DNA from 2 places in the Pantoea sp. B65 genome. Region 1 is predicted to be linked to the other one. Evidence: predicted binding sites of a transcription regulator. Region 1 holds the regulator's gene; the other holds the start of a gene.

Evidence for each region. The regulator CRP, encoded in region 1, controls carbon source genes, mostly activating them, when cyclic AMP is high. The targets are predictions, from matches to a motif close to ATGTGANNNNNNTCACAT.
Region 2: a site for CRP is predicted at 3,213-3,230, ahead of yrbN (protein YrbN). Genes of this name have one in related genera too.

What each region holds. Positions count from the first base shown of each region.
Region 1 is NZ_JAHXPU010000015.1:463,975-476,548, forward strand. Features, by position in the region: gene JWF83_RS04940 (phosphoglycolate phosphatase) at 1-356, shown strand, start outside; gene trpS (tryptophan--tRNA ligase) at 375-1,379, shown strand; gene JWF83_RS04950 (cytosine deaminase) at 1,504-2,787, shown strand; gene tsgA (MFS transporter TsgA) at 2,839-4,020, opposite strand; gene ppiA (peptidylprolyl isomerase A) at 4,295-4,867, shown strand; gene JWF83_RS04965 (YhfG family protein) at 4,978-5,148, shown strand; gene JWF83_RS04970 (putative adenosine monophosphate-protein transferase Fic) at 5,138-5,731, shown strand; gene JWF83_RS04975 (aminodeoxychorismate synthase component II) at 5,781-6,356, shown strand; gene argD (bifunctional acetylornithine/succinyldiaminopimelate transaminase) at 6,445-7,665, shown strand; gene JWF83_RS04985 (YccS/YhfK family putative transporter) at 7,710-9,788, opposite strand; gene crp (cAMP-activated global transcriptional regulator CRP) at 9,854-10,486, opposite strand; gene JWF83_RS04995 (OsmC family protein) at 10,797-11,201, shown strand; gene JWF83_RS05000 (DUF943 family protein) at 11,274-11,738, opposite strand; gene JWF83_RS05005 (DUF3289 family protein) at 11,725-12,510, opposite strand.
Region 2 is NZ_JAHXPU010000011.1:248,510-254,553, reverse strand. Features, by position in the region: gene pnp (polyribonucleotide nucleotidyltransferase) at 1-2,124, shown strand, start outside; gene nlpI (lipoprotein NlpI) at 2,248-3,132, shown strand; gene yrbN (protein YrbN) at 3,237-3,293, shown strand; gene JWF83_RS02085 (DEAD/DEAH family ATP-dependent RNA helicase) at 3,310-5,286, shown strand; gene JWF83_RS02080 (luciferase-like monooxygenase) at 5,367-6,044, opposite strand, start outside.

The sequences.
Region 1 (12,574 bases):
CGGCGCGCAATATTCCGCTGGCGGTGGTGACCAATAAACCGACGCCTTTTATTGCCCCATTACTGCGTTCTCTGGGCATTGCCCAACATTTCTCGCTGATTATCGGCGGTGATGATGTGGTCGCGAAAAAACCGCACCCGGCGCCGCTATTTTTAGTGCTGGGCCACTTTGGTCTACTGCCGCAGCAGTTGCTGTTTGTCGGCGACTCGCGCAATGATATTCTGGCGGCGCAGGCGGCGGGCTGCCCCTGCGTTGGCATGACCTTCGGTTATAACTATGGTGAGTCGATCACCACCAGCAATCCGGGGCTCGCTCTGGACGATTTTAACGATCTTCTGCCCGCATTAGGGCTGTAAATATCAGGATAGCAAAGCATGAGCAAACCCATCGTATTTAGCGGCGCACAGCCTTCAGGTGAACTGACCATTGGTAACTACATGGGTGCGCTACGTCAGTGGGTACAGCTGCAGGATGATTTCCACTGCATCTACTGTATCGTTGACCTGCACGCCATTACCGTTCGTCAGGATCCGCAAGCCCTGCGTAAAGCCACGCTGGATACGCTGGCGCTGTATCTGGCTTGCGGTATCGATCCGAAGAAAAGCACCATTTTTGTTCAGTCCCATGTGCCGGAGCACACGCAGCTGAGCTGGATCCTGAACTGTTACGCCTATTTCGGTGAGTTAAGCCGCATGACGCAATTTAAGGATAAATCCGCGCGCTATGAAGAGAACATCAATGCCGGTCTGTTTGATTACCCGGTACTGATGGCGGCAGATATCCTGCTGTATCAGACCAACCAGGTGCCGGTGGGCGAAGATCAGAAGCAACATTTAGAACTGAGCCGCGATATTGCCAGCCGTTTTAACGCCCTGTACGGCGATATCTTTCAGGTGCCTGAGCCATTTATTCCCAAATCTGGTGCGCGCGTAATGTCGCTGCTGGAACCCACCAAAAAGATGTCCAAATCCGACGATAACCGTAATAACGTGATCGGCCTGCTGGAAGATCCGAAAGCGGTGGTGAAAAAGATTAAGCGTGCGGTAACCGACTCGGAAGAGCCGCCAGTGGTGCGTTATGACATTAAACAGAAGGCGGGGGTTTCCAACCTGCTGGATATTCTCTCGGGTGTGACCGGCCAAACTATTGCTGAACTGGAGCAGGAGTTTGCAGGCAAAATGTATGGTCATCTGAAAGGCGCGGTAGCGGATGCTGTTTCCGGCATGCTGACTGAGTTACAGGATCGTTTCTATAAGTTCCGTAACGATGAAGCCTTCCTTGAGCAGGTGATGCGTGAGGGCGCAAGCAAAGCCCGTGCGCTGGCGCAGCCAACGCTGAAGAGAGTGTATGAAGCGGTAGGTTTTGTCGCCCAGCCGTAAGCTCCACGGATAGCAAAATAAAGCCCGGTGAATACCGGGCTTTATTATTTCTGCGACGGTCTGCGGCAATTTATGCCAGGATAAAAATCTGTCCGCTTATTTCTATTTCCTCAGGAGATTTTACATGCGCTCTGGTCAGCTGAAAGGGATTAATAATCTGCGTTTGCCGGGGCATGACGGCCTGTGGCACATTGCCATCAACGACGGCAAAATCACGCATATTACGCCGCAGCCGCATAACACTGATGCAGGCGCCGATGTGCTGGATGCGGCAGGCGGGCTGGCGTATCCGCCGTTTGTCGAACCGCATATTCATCTGGATACCACCCAGACCGCGGGTGAACCGGCATGGAACCTGTCCGGCACGTTATTTGAAGGTATTGAGCGCTGGGCCGAGCGCAAGGCTACGCTGAGCCATGAAGACGTTAAACAGCGGGCGAAGCAGACCCTTAAATGGCAGATCGCCAATGGTATTCAGTATGTGCGTACCCATGTTGATGTTTCCGATCCGACGCTGACCGCGCTGAAAGCGATGCTGGAGGTGAAAGCCGAAATGGCGCCGTGGGTCGAGCTGCAGATTGTGGCGTTTCCCCAGGAGGGTATTCTCTCTTACCCGAATGGCGAAGCGCTGCTGGAAGAGGCTTTGCGCCTGGGCGCTGATGTGGTTGGCGCGATCCCGCACTTTGAATTTACCCGCGAATATGGCGTTGAGTCGCTGCATAAAACCTTTGCGCTGGCAAATAAGTACCAGCGGCTGGTGGATGTGCATTGCGATGAGATCGACGATGAGCAGTCGCGCTTTGTTGAAACCGTCGCCGCGCTGGCGCTGCGTGATCAGATGGGCGCGCGGGTGACCGCCAGTCATACCACCGCCATGCACTCCTATAATGGCGCCTATACTTCGCGCTTATTTCGCCTGCTAAAACTTTCCGGCATCAATTTTGTTGCCAATCCGCTGGTCAATATCCACCTGCAGGGACGCTTTGACAGCTATCCGAAGCGCCGCGGCATTACGCGGGTGAAAGAGATGCTGGAGGCGGATATTAATGTCTGTTTCGGCCATGATGATGTCTTTGATCCCTGGTACCCTCTCGGCACGGCCAATATGTTGCAGGTGCTGCATATGGGGTTGCATGTTTGTCAGCTAATGGGATACGGCCAGATTGATGCCGGTATTAACCTGATCACCCATCACAGTGCAAAAACCCTGCAGCTGGACGATTACGGTATTCAGATCGGCAACAGCGCCAGTCTGGTGATTCTGGCTGCGGACAGCGGCTTCGATGCGGTGCGGCGGCAGGTTGCCACGCGCTATTCGGTACGTCACGGGCGGGTGATCGCCGCCACCAAACCCGCGCAGAGTGAGATCTTTCTGCATGAGCCGGAAGCGGTAAATTTCAGGCGCTGAATCTCAGCGGGGCGGCATAAAGGTCCCTGAATGCCGCCCGCTTATTACCGCTTAATGCGTGACATGTCCATGGCTGCGGTGCTTAGTCACAAAGCCCAGCAGCAGACACATGACAAACACCACCGCATACAGACCATTTGCGGTGGCCAGCGCGGCATGGGCGCCGCCCTGGGCGACAATCGGACCGGTGACCACAAAGGTCAGCATGGTGCCGACGGTACCGCAGGTGAGGATAAAGTTGACCAGTTTCGGTGAGGAAACCCGGGTCTGCAGGGAGCCAAGAGTGATGATGGTGGTGTAAATCGCGCTGGAGCTAAAGCCCAGAATCATAATGATCCACTTCAGCATTGAGGCATCGTTACTGCTGACAAACCAGTACATCAGCAGCGTGGCCAGGCCAGCCAGCACCATCAGAATACGTTGCAGATCAAAGAAACGTAGCACCACGCTAAATACCCACATGCCTACCATATAGGCGGTCCAGAAGTTGCCTACCAGCTGACCAGCACTGACGATATCCATACCCATCGTTTTGGTGGCGTATTCCGGTACCCAGGAGATAAAGCCCAGCTGACCGAGAATGTAGCAGAGGGCGGCAATTGACAGGAACAGCACGCCAACACCCCATTTCTCTTTCGCCACTGGCTTATTGATCTGCGCCTGTTTGCCCAGCGCCGGGAACTCAGTGTTCAGCGTCAGCAGGAAAATCGCTACATAAATCAGACCAATACAGGCGTATACCCAGTACCATGGCAGATGACGAGCCAACAGCACCCCGGCAATAATCGGGAAGATCGTCCCCGCCATGCTGAAGAAGGAGTCGGTAAACAGCAGGCGCGAGCCACGCTGACGCCCTTCATACAGATGGGTGATCAGGAAGGTGCCGATCGACATCGTGATACCGCTGACCACGCCCAGCACAAACATACAGAGCGAGAAGATGCTCAGGCTGTGGCTGGTCATCAGGCCGGCAACCGCGAGGATCATCAGCACAAAACCAAAAATCAGCTGACGTTTAAGCGGAATAATTTCCATCAGCCAGGCGTTCAGGAAGATAGCGACCAGAATACCGGCATTGAGAAAAGTAAAGGTATTGCTCATTTGCGATACCGGCATTTGAAAATACTCTGCGATATTGCCCATCACCATCCCGGTGACAATCACCAGTGCACCGGTTAGTGCATAGGAGAAAAAGCTGATCCAGGTAAGCACGATTCGATTGCGATTTGTCATTTTGGAAACCTGTGAGTCAATGGATCCTGTAGCCCGTTAGCCCAGGGAGACGGCTGAATTGTAAAGTTATATGTGACCGGTTTAAACATATATTGAAATATATGAAATCTATTGCAGTTGAAATGTGATTAATATCACTATTCATTGCTGTTACAACGCGTCTGATTGACTCTGTGGGCTAAGTAAATATAGGTAAAACGCTGGCTCTTACATAACAGCCTCTTTACAATCAATCTCGATTTTTAAGCTTGTGGCCCCCAGTAAGGAATCTTTCATGTTGAAACGTACTCTGACAGCGGTTGCGACCGTTTTCGCGCTGTCCACTATTTCGGCCTCGGCGTTTGCCGCTAAAGGCGATACACACGTGCTGTTAACCACGTCGGCTGGCAATATTGAACTCGAACTTGATAACCAAAAAGCCCCGGTGTCGGTGAAGAACTTTGTTGATTACGTCAATAATGGTTTCTATAACAACACCACGTTCCACCGTGTGATCCCTGGCTTTATGGTGCAGGGGGGCGGCTTTACGGCTGATTTACAGCAGAAACCCGTGAATGCCCCGATTAAAAACGAAGCCGATAACGGTTTACGTAACGTACGTGGCTCAATTGCCATGGCGCGCACCGCCGAGAAAGATAGCGCGACCAGTCAGTTTTTTATTAATGTCGCGGATAATGCCTTCCTCGATCATGGTCAGCGTGATTTCGGTTATGCGGTATTCGGTAAAGTGATTAAAGGCATGGATGTTGCCGATAAGATTTCCCAGGTTAAAACCGATAACGTTGGCCCTTATCAAAATGTGCCAAGTAAACCGGTGGTGATCCTTTCCGCTAAAATTCTGCCTTAATGCCTCTGCCGCCGCCGCCCGGCGGCGGTTTGCCTGCCGTCTCCCTGCAACCTGAATTATTTTGCATATACTAAGGGAAGAAGCGTGCGGCGACGGACGACGGAGGCGCTATGAAGCAGAAACTGACCGACAAACAGAAAGCGGCGCTGTGGTCGCAGTATCACAATGCCAATTTTCAGGCCAGCAGCCGTCTTGAAGGCGATGAAATAGAGCAGGTCAATCTCGCCCCACAAGAGGTGGCGGAACGCCTCAGGGCGCTGAGGAGGCATTATGAGCGCTAATGCCATGTCCGAACACGACCCCTATTTCTGGCAGGATATTAAGGTACTGAAGAACCGTTTGCAGATCCGCGAAGCCCATCGTCTGCATCAGGCTGAGCTGGAGTTTACCGCGCTGCGTGCGGCGACCATTGGCCCTGGCGTGCCCAACCCGGGTTTTCCGCATCTGCGCGCGCTGCACCATACGCTATTTCAGGACCTCTATGACTGGGCCGGTGAGTTACGCCGTATTGATATCTGGCTGGACGATACGCCATTCTGCCATTTTGAGTATATCGAAAAAGAGGGCAATGCCCTGATGGCGGCACTGGAAGCGGAAAATGGCCTTGCCGGCTTACCCGCGGATCAATTTGTGGCCCGCCTGGCGCACTACTATTGTGAGATCAATATGTTGCACCCATTTCGCCACGGTAACGGGCGTGCGCAGCGACTGTTCTTTGAACAACTGGCGCTGCATGCGGGCTATCTGATTAACTGGCAACCGGTGGATCGTGAGAGCTGGCTAAAGGCTAACCGTGATGGGGTGAGTGGCGATCTGCGCGGATTAATCGATATCTTCGGCAGGGTGGTAAGCACCCCGGCGTAAGATGCTAGAATGGCGGCGTCGCAATTTCGCCATCCGGCCCGGAACCAGAATGCTGCTGCTTATCGATAACTACGATTCCTTTACCTGGAATCTCTACCAATATTTCTGTGAACTGGGCAGTGAGGTCTGTGTCCGCCGCAATAACGAGATTACCCTGAGCGAAATTACCGCACTGCAGCCGGACTATCTGGTGATCTCGCCCGGTCCCTGTACTCCGGATGAGTCGGGTATCTCGTTGGCGGCTATCAGCCATTTTGCCGGACGACTGCCGATTCTCGGTGTCTGTCTCGGACATCAGGCCATCGCCCAGGCATTTGGCGCCCGGGTGGTACGTGCACGGCAGGTGATGCACGGTAAAACCTCGGCCATCGAACATAATGACGCTGGTGTTTTTGCTGGTTTAAATCATCCGCTGACGGTGACCCGCTACCACTCGCTGATTGTCGAGCGGCACTCGCTGCCGGACTGTTTTGACATTACTGCCTGGAGCCTGCGTGACCAGCAGCCGGACGAGATTATGGGGTTTCGTCATAAGACGTTGCCGCTGGAAGGGGTGCAGTTTCACCCGGAAAGTATTCTCAGTGAGCAAGGGCATCAGCTACTGGCTAATTTCCTTAAACAGTAAGTTTATATTTGCCTTTGCGTGATTTTTTATGCATATTTTGTGATTATTATTTCACGTATCCATAACGTAGAATCAGACGAGGTAGTGAATGTCAGCGGAAAAAATGGCGGTAACACGCGCAACATTTGATAAGGTTATTTTGCCTATTTATGCACCAGCGCAGTTTGTGCCGGTGAAAGGTAAAGGCAGCCGCGTGTGGGATCAGCAGGGTAAAGAGTATATCGACTTTTCCGGTGGGATCGCGGTAACCGCTTTGGGTCACTGCCATCCGGCGCTGGTTGAAACGCTGAAAACCCAGGGCGAAACCCTGTGGCACACCAGTAACGTCTTTACTAACGAGCCGGCACTGCGCCTTGCCAGCAAGCTGATTGCCGCTACTTTTGCTGAGCGTGTATTCTTCGCTAACTCTGGTGCGGAAGCTAACGAAGCCGCATTTAAACTGGCGCGTTATTATGCTTCCTCCCGTCACAGCCCGTACAAAAGCAAGATTATCGCTTTCCATAATGCTTTCCATGGCCGTACGCTGTTCACCGTTTCTGTCGGTGGTCAGCCAAAATATTCCGACGGATTTGGCCCGAAACCGGCTGATATCGTGCATGTGCCTTTTAACGATCTGGCGGCGGTAAAAGCGGTGATCGACGATCATACCTGCGCCATTGTGGTGGAGCCGATTCAGGGGGAAGGCGGCGTGATGCCGGCTACCGCTGAATTTATTCAGGGGCTGCGCGCACTCTGTGATGAGTATAAAGCGCTGCTGGTATTTGATGAAGTGCAGAGCGGTATGGGACGCAGCGGCAAGCTGTTCGCTTATGAGCACTACGGGGTGGCGCCGGATATTCTCACTACCGCGAAAGCGCTGGGTGGCGGCTTCCCGATCAGCGCCATGCTGACTACCGACGAGATTGCTTCAACCATGGCGCCTGGCGTTCATGGCACCACCTATGGCGGCAACCCGTTAGCCTGTGCGATTGCCGAAACCGCACTGGATATTATCAATACCGAGGAAGTACTGACTGGCGTCGAAAGCCGTCGTCAGCAGTTTGTTGCCGCACTGAAAGCAATTGATGCGAAGCTGGATGTATTCAGCGATATCCGTGGTAAAGGTTTGCTGATTGGTGCTGAGCTGAAACCGCAGCACGCCGGGAAGGCTCGCGATATCCTGAATGCGGCGGCGGCCGAAGGGGTGATGATCCTGAATGCCGGGACTAACGTGATTCGTCTGGCGCCGTCACTGGTTATCGAACCGACCGATATCACTGAAGGTATGGCGCGTTTTGCCCTGGCAGTTGAAAAGGTGCTGGGTAAATAACTTCCCAGCGGCATTAACCGGGTGGCATAACTGTCACCCTGATATTATGACGGTTTGCGCAATTTCCTCACCAGCCACTGTCCGTGCTGTGGTCGCTGGCTCCACGCCAGCGATGAGATGGTATGCATTACGCTCAGATGGCCGAGAATGCGCTTTACGTGGCGCTCCATAATGGTCTCCGGCCCCTGCTGCAGTCCCTCCTGCTCTTCCAGAATATTGCTATCCGACCCCGGACCGTCATACTCCAGTCGCTGCTGACAGCGTTGCAGTGCAATCTCGCAGGATTGCAGCCAGCGTTCAGCCAGCGTTGGCGTCAGCATGGTATGTTCACGCGCCAGAATAGTCATGGCGTTAATATGCTCGACGATAAACTGACTGTGCGTTACCCACAGCTTCATATCCGCCAGGTAACGGTCATTAAACCCGGGTTCCTGCATTGCCTGATTGAGCGAGTTAAACAGCGCATTATGGGCCTGATTTACCCGGATACGCTGATAAGCCAGTTTATCCGCGCTGTGTTGACTGCCAAGCAGCATTTGTAATGCATCCTGATAGGCGCCCAGCGCGTCGTGGGCGTTGCGCCGCATTAAGCCGCTCTGCCACTGCGGCCACAGCCAGACCATACCGCCAAAGGCGATCAGGCAACCCATCACCGTATCCATTAAGCGTGGTAGCAGGAACTGCGAGCCATTCAGCGTCAGCAGCTGTAATGAATAGACGGCAGTCACGGTAAAACCGACGGTGGCCCAGCCGTAAAATTTGCGGATAAACAGATAGCTCACTAGGGTAATCACCAGCATCGCCAGTAACACCCAACCTTCCGCCACGCTGAAACGCAAGGTTGCCGCGGCGATGACCAGTCCCGCCAGCGTGCCTAAGGCACGGTGTTGAATACGCACGCGCGTTGCACTGTAGCCATTCTGGCTGACAAACATAATTGTCATCAGGATCCAGTACGGTTTAGGAATATTAAAAAATAGCGCCATCGAGCTGCCAAACATCAGCATGACCGCGAAGCGTCCGGCAGTGCGCAGCGCCGATGATTTGAATGACAGATAGCTTTTCAGCGCCGGGATCAGCGGCAGGCGGCGTTGTCGATCGGCCATCAGGTCGCGTTGATAGAGTGGGCGCTGAGTACGCAGCACCCGTGCAATACGGCTGAAATGGTAATAGCAAAAGTTACCTACCGGGTTATCGCTGTGCTGGCGCGCGATTTTCTCCAGCGCCTGCAATTGCTTCTCCATACTGAAGCGGTCGGGCAGTTTATGGTAAAGGATGTCATCGGCCAGCTGGCGCAAGCGTGCGGCGATCACCTGCGCATTCCAGCGGATGACGGCTTCGGCATGACTCTGCTCCACCAGTTTCTGCACCTCTTCGGGTTGATGCAGACTGACCGAGATATGTTCCTGCAGATCCAGCGCCACCTGAAAGGCGCGCGTCAGGCGTTTATGGTGGTTATCACGGTTGGCCGCCAGCATATGCATCTGCTGATAGCAGGTAGTGATCAGGTCGACAGCTTTCTGCTGACGCGCCAGCAACGGTGGCAGCGCTTTTTCCGGGTCGGTCAGTTTGGTCAGCAGGCTATACTTGGCATCGCAGTAGTCTGCCAGCTCGCGATACAGCAAACTCAGTGACTCGCGCAGCGGCTGCTCTTTCCACAGCCAGAACCAGAACCAGTTAAATACCCCATACCAGATGGTGCCCAGCACATAGAGTAATGGCGGCTGCCACATCGGCATATGACCGGCAAGGCTCAGGGTAAAAATCCCGGCAATCAGTGAGGCTGGCAGCAGGCGGGCATGTAGCGGGCTAATTTCACCGGTGACGCCAAGCAGCATCGCCATAGCAAACAGGATCGCCGGCAACGGGATGCTGTGTTGCGACATCCATTGAATCAGAAAGCTGCTGAGGGCAAACAGGCTGCCACCGATAATCAGACGCTTGAAAAAGCGTTTATGGGGGGTATCAAGACCAGCAATATTGCAGCAGGCAGGCACTAACGAAAACAGTAAACCCTGTTGTAAACCGCCAAGCAGCAGACCAACCGCCACAGGTAAGCACAGCACCAGCGTTTGCCGCAGCGCGTAGTTTACTTCCGGGTGATAGATAATTCTCCGCCACATCAGATGATCACAACATAAAAAAACGGCGCGATCGCGACTGCATCACGCCGTGGTTTCAGGCTGGCTTAACGAGTGCCATACACGACAATAGTTTTGCCGTGTGCGGAAATCAGGTTCTGATCTTCCAGCATTTTCAGAATACGACCGACGGTTTCACGTGAACAGCCAACGATCTGGCCGATTTCCTGACGGGTGATTTTAATCTGCATCCCATCCGGGTGAGTCATCGCATCCGGCTGTTTCGCCAGATTAAGCAGGGTTTGTGCGATGCGGCCAGTGACATCAAGGAAAGCTAAATTGCCGACTTTCTCTGAGGTTACCTGCAGACGGCGAGCCATCTGAGAGGAGAGACGCATCAAAATATCCGGGTTAACCTGAATCAGCTGACGGAATTTTTTATAAGAAATTTCAGCCACTTCACAGGCAGTTTTTGCCCGCACCCAGGCACTACGTTCCTGACCCTCTTCAAACAGGCCAAGTTCGCCGATGAAGTCTCCCTGGTTAAGATAGGAGAGGATCATCTCTTTGCCTTCTTCATCCTTGATCAGCACAGCTACAGCGCCTTTTACGATGTAGTAGAGCGTTTCAGCCTTTTCACCTTGGTGAATCAGCGTACTTTTGGATGGATATTTGTGAATATGGCAATGTGACAGGAACCATTCGAGAGTAGGGTCTGTTTGCGGTTTGCCGAGAACCATTCGCTTTTATCCTCTGTTGTAATCGTGCCCTAAAAACAGGGGGATTCGTTCCCTGCAGGCGTTGAAATATTCAAGCGTTTTCCCATCAGGAAAGTTGTCCGGGCTTCTGTTCAGAGCTTAGCTCATAATGTCGTCCCGCTTCCGTCGTGCTTATCGATGCCGACGAAAATATTACAGCTTTGTTTGTAGCACAGCTTGCAGCAAGTGTCTCCTGTTGTCTCGCTTCAGCATGATGTGAATCGCTCGCCGTTGCCGTTTTTCCGCTTACAGCGTACTCTGAAGTTAACTGAATGAATTAGGGGATAATGTTATGCAGGCGCGAGTTAAGTGGGTAGAAGGGCTAACATTTTTAGGAGAATCCGCATCCGGTCACCAGGTGCTGATGGACGGCAATTCCGGTGATAAAGCGCCAAGTCCGATGGAAATGGTATTGATGGCGGCGGGGGGCTGCAGCGCAATTGATGTGGTTTCCATTCTGCAGAAAGGGCGTAACGATGTGACGGACTGCGAAGTGAAACTGACTTCTGCCCGTCGTGAAGAGGCGCCGCGCATTTTTACCCATATCAACCTGCATTTTGTGGTCAGCGGGAAAGCATTATCCGACAAAGCAGTCGCGCGCGCCGTTGATCTGTCCGCGGAGAAGTACTGCTCGGTGGCGATTATGCTGGGCAAAGGCGTCGAGATTACTCACAGCTACGAGGTTATCGCGCTGTAAGCTGTTCTCCAGGCCCTGCGAAGTGAACAGGACCTTCTTCAGGTCCTGTTGCGTTCAGATGCTGTCCGCAGGCTAGCGAAGCTTTCGGATAGCGCCACTTTTATTGTCTTTGATATATTTATTATCCCAGTTATTCAGGAGATAAATAGTTTCATCTGTATATTTTGAAAACCAAATGGTCATTGGTTGATTATCCTTAGCTATACAGTTGTCCTTACTTTGCATATCGTCAAAACACAACAAGTCACTATCCTGGGCTGTCCCTGAATCAGACCTATACTTCCCAATCCAAAAGTTTATGGCATAGCCATTTTCATCAACAGGGATATGGAATAGCTGTTTAAAATGTGGCTTATTATTTTCCCACCATTGAATTTTTCTTCGATCGGTGAATGGAAGATTTTTAACAATAATGTAGTAGCTCCTGATGTCACTTTTGTAATGTACGTCAATGATTTTAGTCGGTAGTATCAGCCACCAAGTGAGCATACCTGTTGAGATACTCACTGTCATAATCAGCCATTTAAATTTTGTCAAAACGGCTGCCCTCAATAGTTTTTATTGTATTCATCTCACTGATAAACGGGCGAAAGCCATAACCCTCCCAGCGTTGCAGAACAAACCAGATGCGGAAAATACGGAACTGACGGTATAATCGGTGAATAATATCACTGTCATCAAGACCGAAGTGATCCTGTATGCGGTATTGCAATTTTGCATGGTAGCGATCACCATTAATTCCCAGTGACTCAAGAGTGATGTGTGTTGCCCAGGTGTCATGCACACTAATAGTTAGCCCATTAATATTATCTATCCAGCGGTTAAATTTTGGTAAATATGATGCATTTATAGCTACGCCGAATTGATTGAAATTGTCTCGGGGATAATATTTTTTATCCCAATGTGAATGTGAAATGATAGTTTCTCTGATTTTATTTAATGAGTTGTTTATTGAGAGGTGTTCGGCAAGCGCTTTGTTCAATAAATAATCGGTAAATTTTTCACCATTACAAAATTGCATATGATTAATCATTTTGCGGATAATCGGTTGATACTCACCGATAAAAGAGAATGTATCGGATAACTGGCGAAATTCCTCAAATAGAACGCGCGCACTATGATCGCGATCTTTATAAGTAAAAGGATTAATGCGGGTCGAAATATCCCTTAATCCGAAGTGCTGTTGCAGACAGTGCTGCGACAGATCGCCATAGCGCATATCGGCTGCATAATAGTCATCCATCTTTTTTTGCGTGGCAAACAGACGGGTGGGAAGCCGCAGGGATTGCGCTTGTTGCTGGTTATTCATAAATAACATCCTGTTTTTATGATTCGTCCATAGTTGGCATAAGCAGGGCCTCGGCGCGACCCTG
Region 2 (6,044 bases), on a different contig from region 1:
AACCCGATCGTACGTAAATTCCAATATGGTCAGCATACCGTTACCCTTGAAACCGGTATGATGGCGCGCCAGGCAACGGCTGCCGTAATGGTAAGCATGGACGACACCGCCGTGTTCGTCACCGTTGTTGGTCAGAAAAAAACCAAACCAGGTCAGGATTTCTTCCCGCTGACGGTTAACTATCAGGAGCGTACTTACGCTGCTGGTCGTATCCCGGGTAGCTTCTTCCGTCGTGAAGGCCGTCCAAGCGAAGGCGAAACCCTGATTGCGCGTCTGATTGACCGCCCGGTTCGTCCGTTGTTCCCTGAAGGCTTCATCAATGAAGTTCAGGTTATTGCCACCGTAGTTTCCGTTAACCCGCAGGTTAACCCGGATATCGTGGCAATGATCGGCGCTTCTGCGGCACTGAGCCTGTCTGGCCTGCCGTTTAATGGCCCAATCGGCGCCGCGCGCGTCGGTTATATTAACGACCAGTACGTACTGAACCCAACCAGTGACGAAATCAAACAGAGCAAACTGGATCTGGTGGTTGCCGGTACCCATGGCGCAGTACTGATGGTTGAATCTGAAGCTGACGTTCTGAGCGAAGATCAGATGCTGGGCGCAGTGGTGTTCGGCCACGAGCAGCAGCAGGTGGTGATCGAGAACATCAACTCACTGGTTGCTGAAGCAGGCAAACCACGCTGGGACTGGCAGCCAGAAGCGGTTAACGAGGCGCTGAACGCCCGTATCGCGGCACTGGCTGAATCCCGTCTGAGCGATGCTTACCGCATCACTGATAAGCAAGAACGCTACGAAAAAGTCGGCGAGATCAAATCTGAAACCACAGCTGCGCTGCTGGCGGAAGACGACACGCTGGACGATGGCGAAATCAGCGACATCCTGCATGCCATCGAGAAAAATGTGGTGCGTAGCCGTGTTCTGAACGGTGAGCCGCGTATTGATGGTCGCGAAAAAGACATGATCCGTGGCCTGGATGTGCGTACTGGCGTGCTGCCACGTACGCATGGTTCCGCACTGTTCACCCGTGGCGAGACTCAGGCGCTGGTTACCGCAACGCTGGGCACCGCCCGTGATGCGCAGAACCTGGATGAGCTGATGGGTGAACGTACCGACAGCTTCCTGTTCCACTATAACTTCCCTCCGTACTCCGTCGGCGAGACCGGTATGGTCGGTTCACCGAAACGTCGTGAAATTGGTCACGGTCGTCTGGCGAAACGCGGCGTGCTGGCGATGATGCCAAAACCAGAAGATTTCCCGTACACCGTACGCGTGGTGTCTGAAATCACCGAATCTAACGGTTCTTCATCAATGGCTTCGGTCTGTGGCGCTTCTCTGGCGCTGATGGACGCAGGCGTGCCAATCAAAGCCGCTGTCGCCGGTATTGCGATGGGTCTGGTGAAAGAAGGCGAGAAATTCGTTGTTCTGTCTGACATCCTCGGTGATGAAGATCACCTCGGCGATATGGACTTTAAAGTTGCCGGTAGCCGTGAAGGTATCACCGCGCTGCAGATGGATATCAAAATTGAAGGCATCACCCGCGAAATCATGCAGGTTGCGCTGAATCAGGCCAAAGGTGCGCGTCTGCACATTCTCGGCGTGATGGAGCAGGCTATCAGCATTCCGCGTGGCGATATCTCTCAGTTTGCTCCACGTATTCACACCATCAAGATCAGCCCGGACAAGATCAAAGATGTGATCGGTAAAGGCGGCTCGGTAATCCGTGCGCTGACCGAAGAAACCGGCACCACCATCGAAATTGAAGATGATGGCACCGTGAAGATCGCAGCTACCGACGGTGAAAAAGCGAAATTTGCTATCCGTCGTATCGAAGAGATTACTGCTGAGATCGAAGTTGGCCGTATCTACAACGGTAAAGTGACCCGTATCGTCGACTTTGGCGCCTTTGTGGCCATCGGTGGCGGTAAAGAAGGTCTGGTACATATTTCTCAGATCGCTGATAAGCGCGTTGAGAAAGTGACCGATTACCTGCAGATGGGTCAGGAAGTTCCGGTTAAAGTACTGGAAGTAGATCGTCAGGGTCGCGTGCGTCTGAGCATCAAAGAAGCGACAGAGCAGCAGCCTGAAGAAGTAGCCACAGTTAACCCTGAAGCTGCTGAGTAACGATCGACCACTGAGCTCTCCATGTTGACATGGAGGGCTGTTTCATCGCGAGGTCGGGACACCTTGTGCACGACAGGCGGATGACAGGATGTTCATCCCAATGTTTGTTTTCGGGAGTGGGAAATGAAGCCTTTTTTGCGCTGGTGTTTCGTTGCGACAGCTATCTCGCTGGCAGGATGCAGCAACTCTGATTGGCGTAAGAACGACGTTCTGGCGGTTCCGCTGCAGCCCACATTGCAACAGGAAGTCATCCTGGCGCGCATGGAACAAATACTTGCCAGTCGTGCATTAACCGATGATGAACGCGCACAGCTGTTATATGAGCGCGGAGTGTTGTATGATAGTTTAGGTTTGAGAGCATTAGCGCGAAATGATTTTTCACAAGCGTTAGCGATCAGACCAGATATGCCTGAAGTATTCAATTACTTAGGCATATATTTAACGCAGGCGGGCAACTTTGATGCCGCCTATGAAGCGTTTGATTCTGTACTTGAGCTTGATCCAACTTACAACTATGCGCATTTAAATCGTGGCATCGCCCTCTATTACGGTGGTCGATACCCGCTGGCGCAAGATGATCTGCTGGCGTTTTATCAAGACGATCCTAACGATCCTTTTCGTAGCTTGTGGCTCTATCTCGTTGAACGTGAGATGGATGCGGACAAAGCGAAAGTAGCGCTAAAACAGCGTTACGATAAATCGAAAAAGGAGCAATGGGGATGGAATATTGTCGAGTTCTACCTTGGCGACATCAGTGAGAAAACACTGATGGAAAGTCTCAAGGCGGACGCAACGGATAACACCTCGCTCGCTGAACATCTCAGTGAAACCAACTTCTATTTAGGTAAGTACTACCTAAGTCTGGGGGAGAAGGACAACGCAGAAGCGTTGTTCAAACTGGCGGTCGCTAACAACGTCAATAACTACGTTGAGCACCGATACGCATTGTTGGAGCTGGCGCTACTCGGCCAGACACAAGACGATTTATCAGAATCTGACCAGCAATAGCTGACGAACTTTCTTTGCCTGAATTTCTGAAATGTCATCATCTTCGCCGATGAGGGCTTTTTTGTTCGTCGAAACCACTAATTTGAGCCGGTTCACACTTTTTGATGAAAATGACTGAAAATTTTCACGACGAGTTATGTAGACTGGCCGCCGCAATTTAAGAGGCTTGTGTACTACATGACTAAGATCGAAACCACTACTGAGATCGAAACTACTTTTGCTGACCTGGGCCTGAATGCTGCCCTGCTCGAATCCCTGAACGGTATGGGCTACGTAAAACCATCACCTATCCAGTTAGAGTGTATTCCACAACTGCTGGCTGGCCGTGACGTACTGGGTATGGCCCAGACTGGTAGTGGCAAAACAGCGGCATTCTCTCTGCCCCTGCTGCATAACGTTGATAGCTCCCTGAAAGCACCACAAATTCTGGTGCTGGCACCAACTCGCGAGTTGGCGGTTCAGGTTGCTGAAGCTATGACTGAATTCTCTAAACATATGCATGGCCTGAACGTGGTAGCTCTGTATGGCGGCCAGCGTTATGACGTTCAGCTGCGCGCTCTGCGTGCGGGCCCACAGATTGTTGTCGGTACTCCGGGTCGTCTGTTAGACCACCTGAAACGCGGCACGCTTAACCTGTCCAGCCTGCGTGGCCTGGTACTGGACGAAGCAGATGAAATGCTGCGTATGGGCTTCATCGAAGACGTTGAAACCATCATGGCGCAGATCCCGGCAGGTCATCAGACCGCGCTGTTCTCTGCCACCATGCCAGAAGCGATTCGTCGCATTACCAAACGTTTTATGAAGGATCCGCAGGAAGTGCGTATCCAGTCCAGCGTTACCACTCGCCCGGACATCAGCCAGAGCTACTGGACAGCATTCGGTCGTAAGACTGACGCGCTGGTACGTTTCCTGGAAGCAGAAGACTTTGATGCGGCGATTATCTTCGTTCGTACCAAAAATGCGACGCTGGAAGTGGCTGAAGCGCTGGAGCGCAGCGGTTATAACAGTGCCGCACTGAACGGTGATATGAACCAGGCACTGCGTGAGCAGACTCTGGAACGTCTGAAAGATGGCCGTCTTGATATCCTGATCGCGACCGATGTTGCGGCGCGTGGTCTGGACGTTGAGCGTATCAGCCTGGTGGTAAACTACGATATCCCTATGGATTCCGAGTCTTACGTTCACCGTATCGGCCGTACCGGTCGTGCGGGTCGTGCTGGCCGTGCGCTGCTGTTCGTTGAGAACCGTGAGCGTCGTCTGCTGCGCAACATTGAACGCACCATGAAGCTGACCATTCCTGAAGTTGATCTGCCAAACGCAGAACTGCTGAGCGAACGTCGCCTGGCTAAATTTGCGGCGAAAGTTCAGGTTCAGCTGGAAAGCAGCGATCTGGATCAGTACCGCGCACTGCTGGCTAAAATGCAGCCGGAAGAAGAGATGGATATGGAAACTCTGGCCGCAGCTCTGCTGAAAATGGCTCAGGGCGAACGTCCACTGATTCTGCCACCAGATGCTCCACAGCGTCCACGTCGCGAATTCCGTGACCGTGACGATCGTCGTGATGACCGTCGTCCTGAACGCGGTGATCGTGCTCCACGTGAAGCGCGTGGCGAACCACGCGGCGAAAGCCGTGACGGTGCTCCACGTCGCGAACGTCGTGAAGTTGGCGATATGGAACTGTATCGTATTGAAGTTGGCCGTGACGATGGTGTTGAAGTGCGTCATATCGTTGGTGCGATTGCTAACGAAGGCGATATCAGCAGCCGTTACATCGGTAACATCAAGCTGTTTGGTACTCACTCAACTATCGAACTGCCGAAAGGTATGCCAGGTGACATTCTGCAGCACTTCACCCGCACGCGTATTCTGAACAAACCAATGAATATGCAGTTGCTGGGCGATGCAGTACCACGTAGCGCCGACCGTCCTGAACGTACTGGCGGCGGCGAACGTCGTCCGGGTGGACGTGGTGGCTTCGGTGCTGGCGCTGGCGCTGGCCGTGAAGGTGGTCGTGACGGCGGCGCTCCGCGTCGTTTCAGCGAGCGTCGTGAAGGTGGCAACACTGGCGCACGTAGCGGCTTTAGCCGTGACGGCGGCAACCGTGGTCCACGTCAGGATGGCGGCAGCGCACCAACTCGTCGTCGTGATGCATAATCGCTAACGGCAATAAAAAACCAGCCTTCGGGCTGGTTTTTTTTCGTCTGTCGGCGGCCATCAATGGCACCCTCCGCAGATTACAGCGTTTGTGCCGCCTGCATTGCCAGCGCGAATGAATGCAGCCGCGCCTGCGTATCAAAGATCTGGCCGTTAACCATAATCTCATCCGCCTGGGTTTCGCGTATCAACGAAGCCAGACCGCTGCGGACTTTTTCGCTATCTCCCACCACCGACATACTCAACGCCTGTTGCACGCCATACTGCTCCGACGGGGACCACAGATTATCCATATTTTCGACCGGCGCCGGTAACGGACCCGGTTTACCGCGGCGCAGATTAATAAATTGCTGCTGCATTGAGGTAAACAGGAAGCGGGCATCGCGTTCGCTATCCGCAGCCACCACATTCACGCATACCATGGCATACGGCTTATCAAGACGCGCCGAAGGCTGGAAGTTTTGCCGATAGAGTTGCAGCGCCTGGAACAACATATCCGGAGCAAAGTGCGAAGCAAAGGCAAAAGGCAGCCCCATCTGTGCGGCCAGCTGTGCGCTATACAGGCTGGAGCCGAGCAGCCAGACCGGTATCTTCAGGCCGAGACCCGGCACCGGCTGTACCGGCGGATGCTCACCTTCAGCGGCATCGAACCAGTTTACCAGCTCAGCGACATCCGTCGGGAAACTGTCGGCCTGCGCGCCGGAGAGATGACGACGCAACGCCATCATGGTGCGCTGGTCAGAACCCGGAGCACGCCC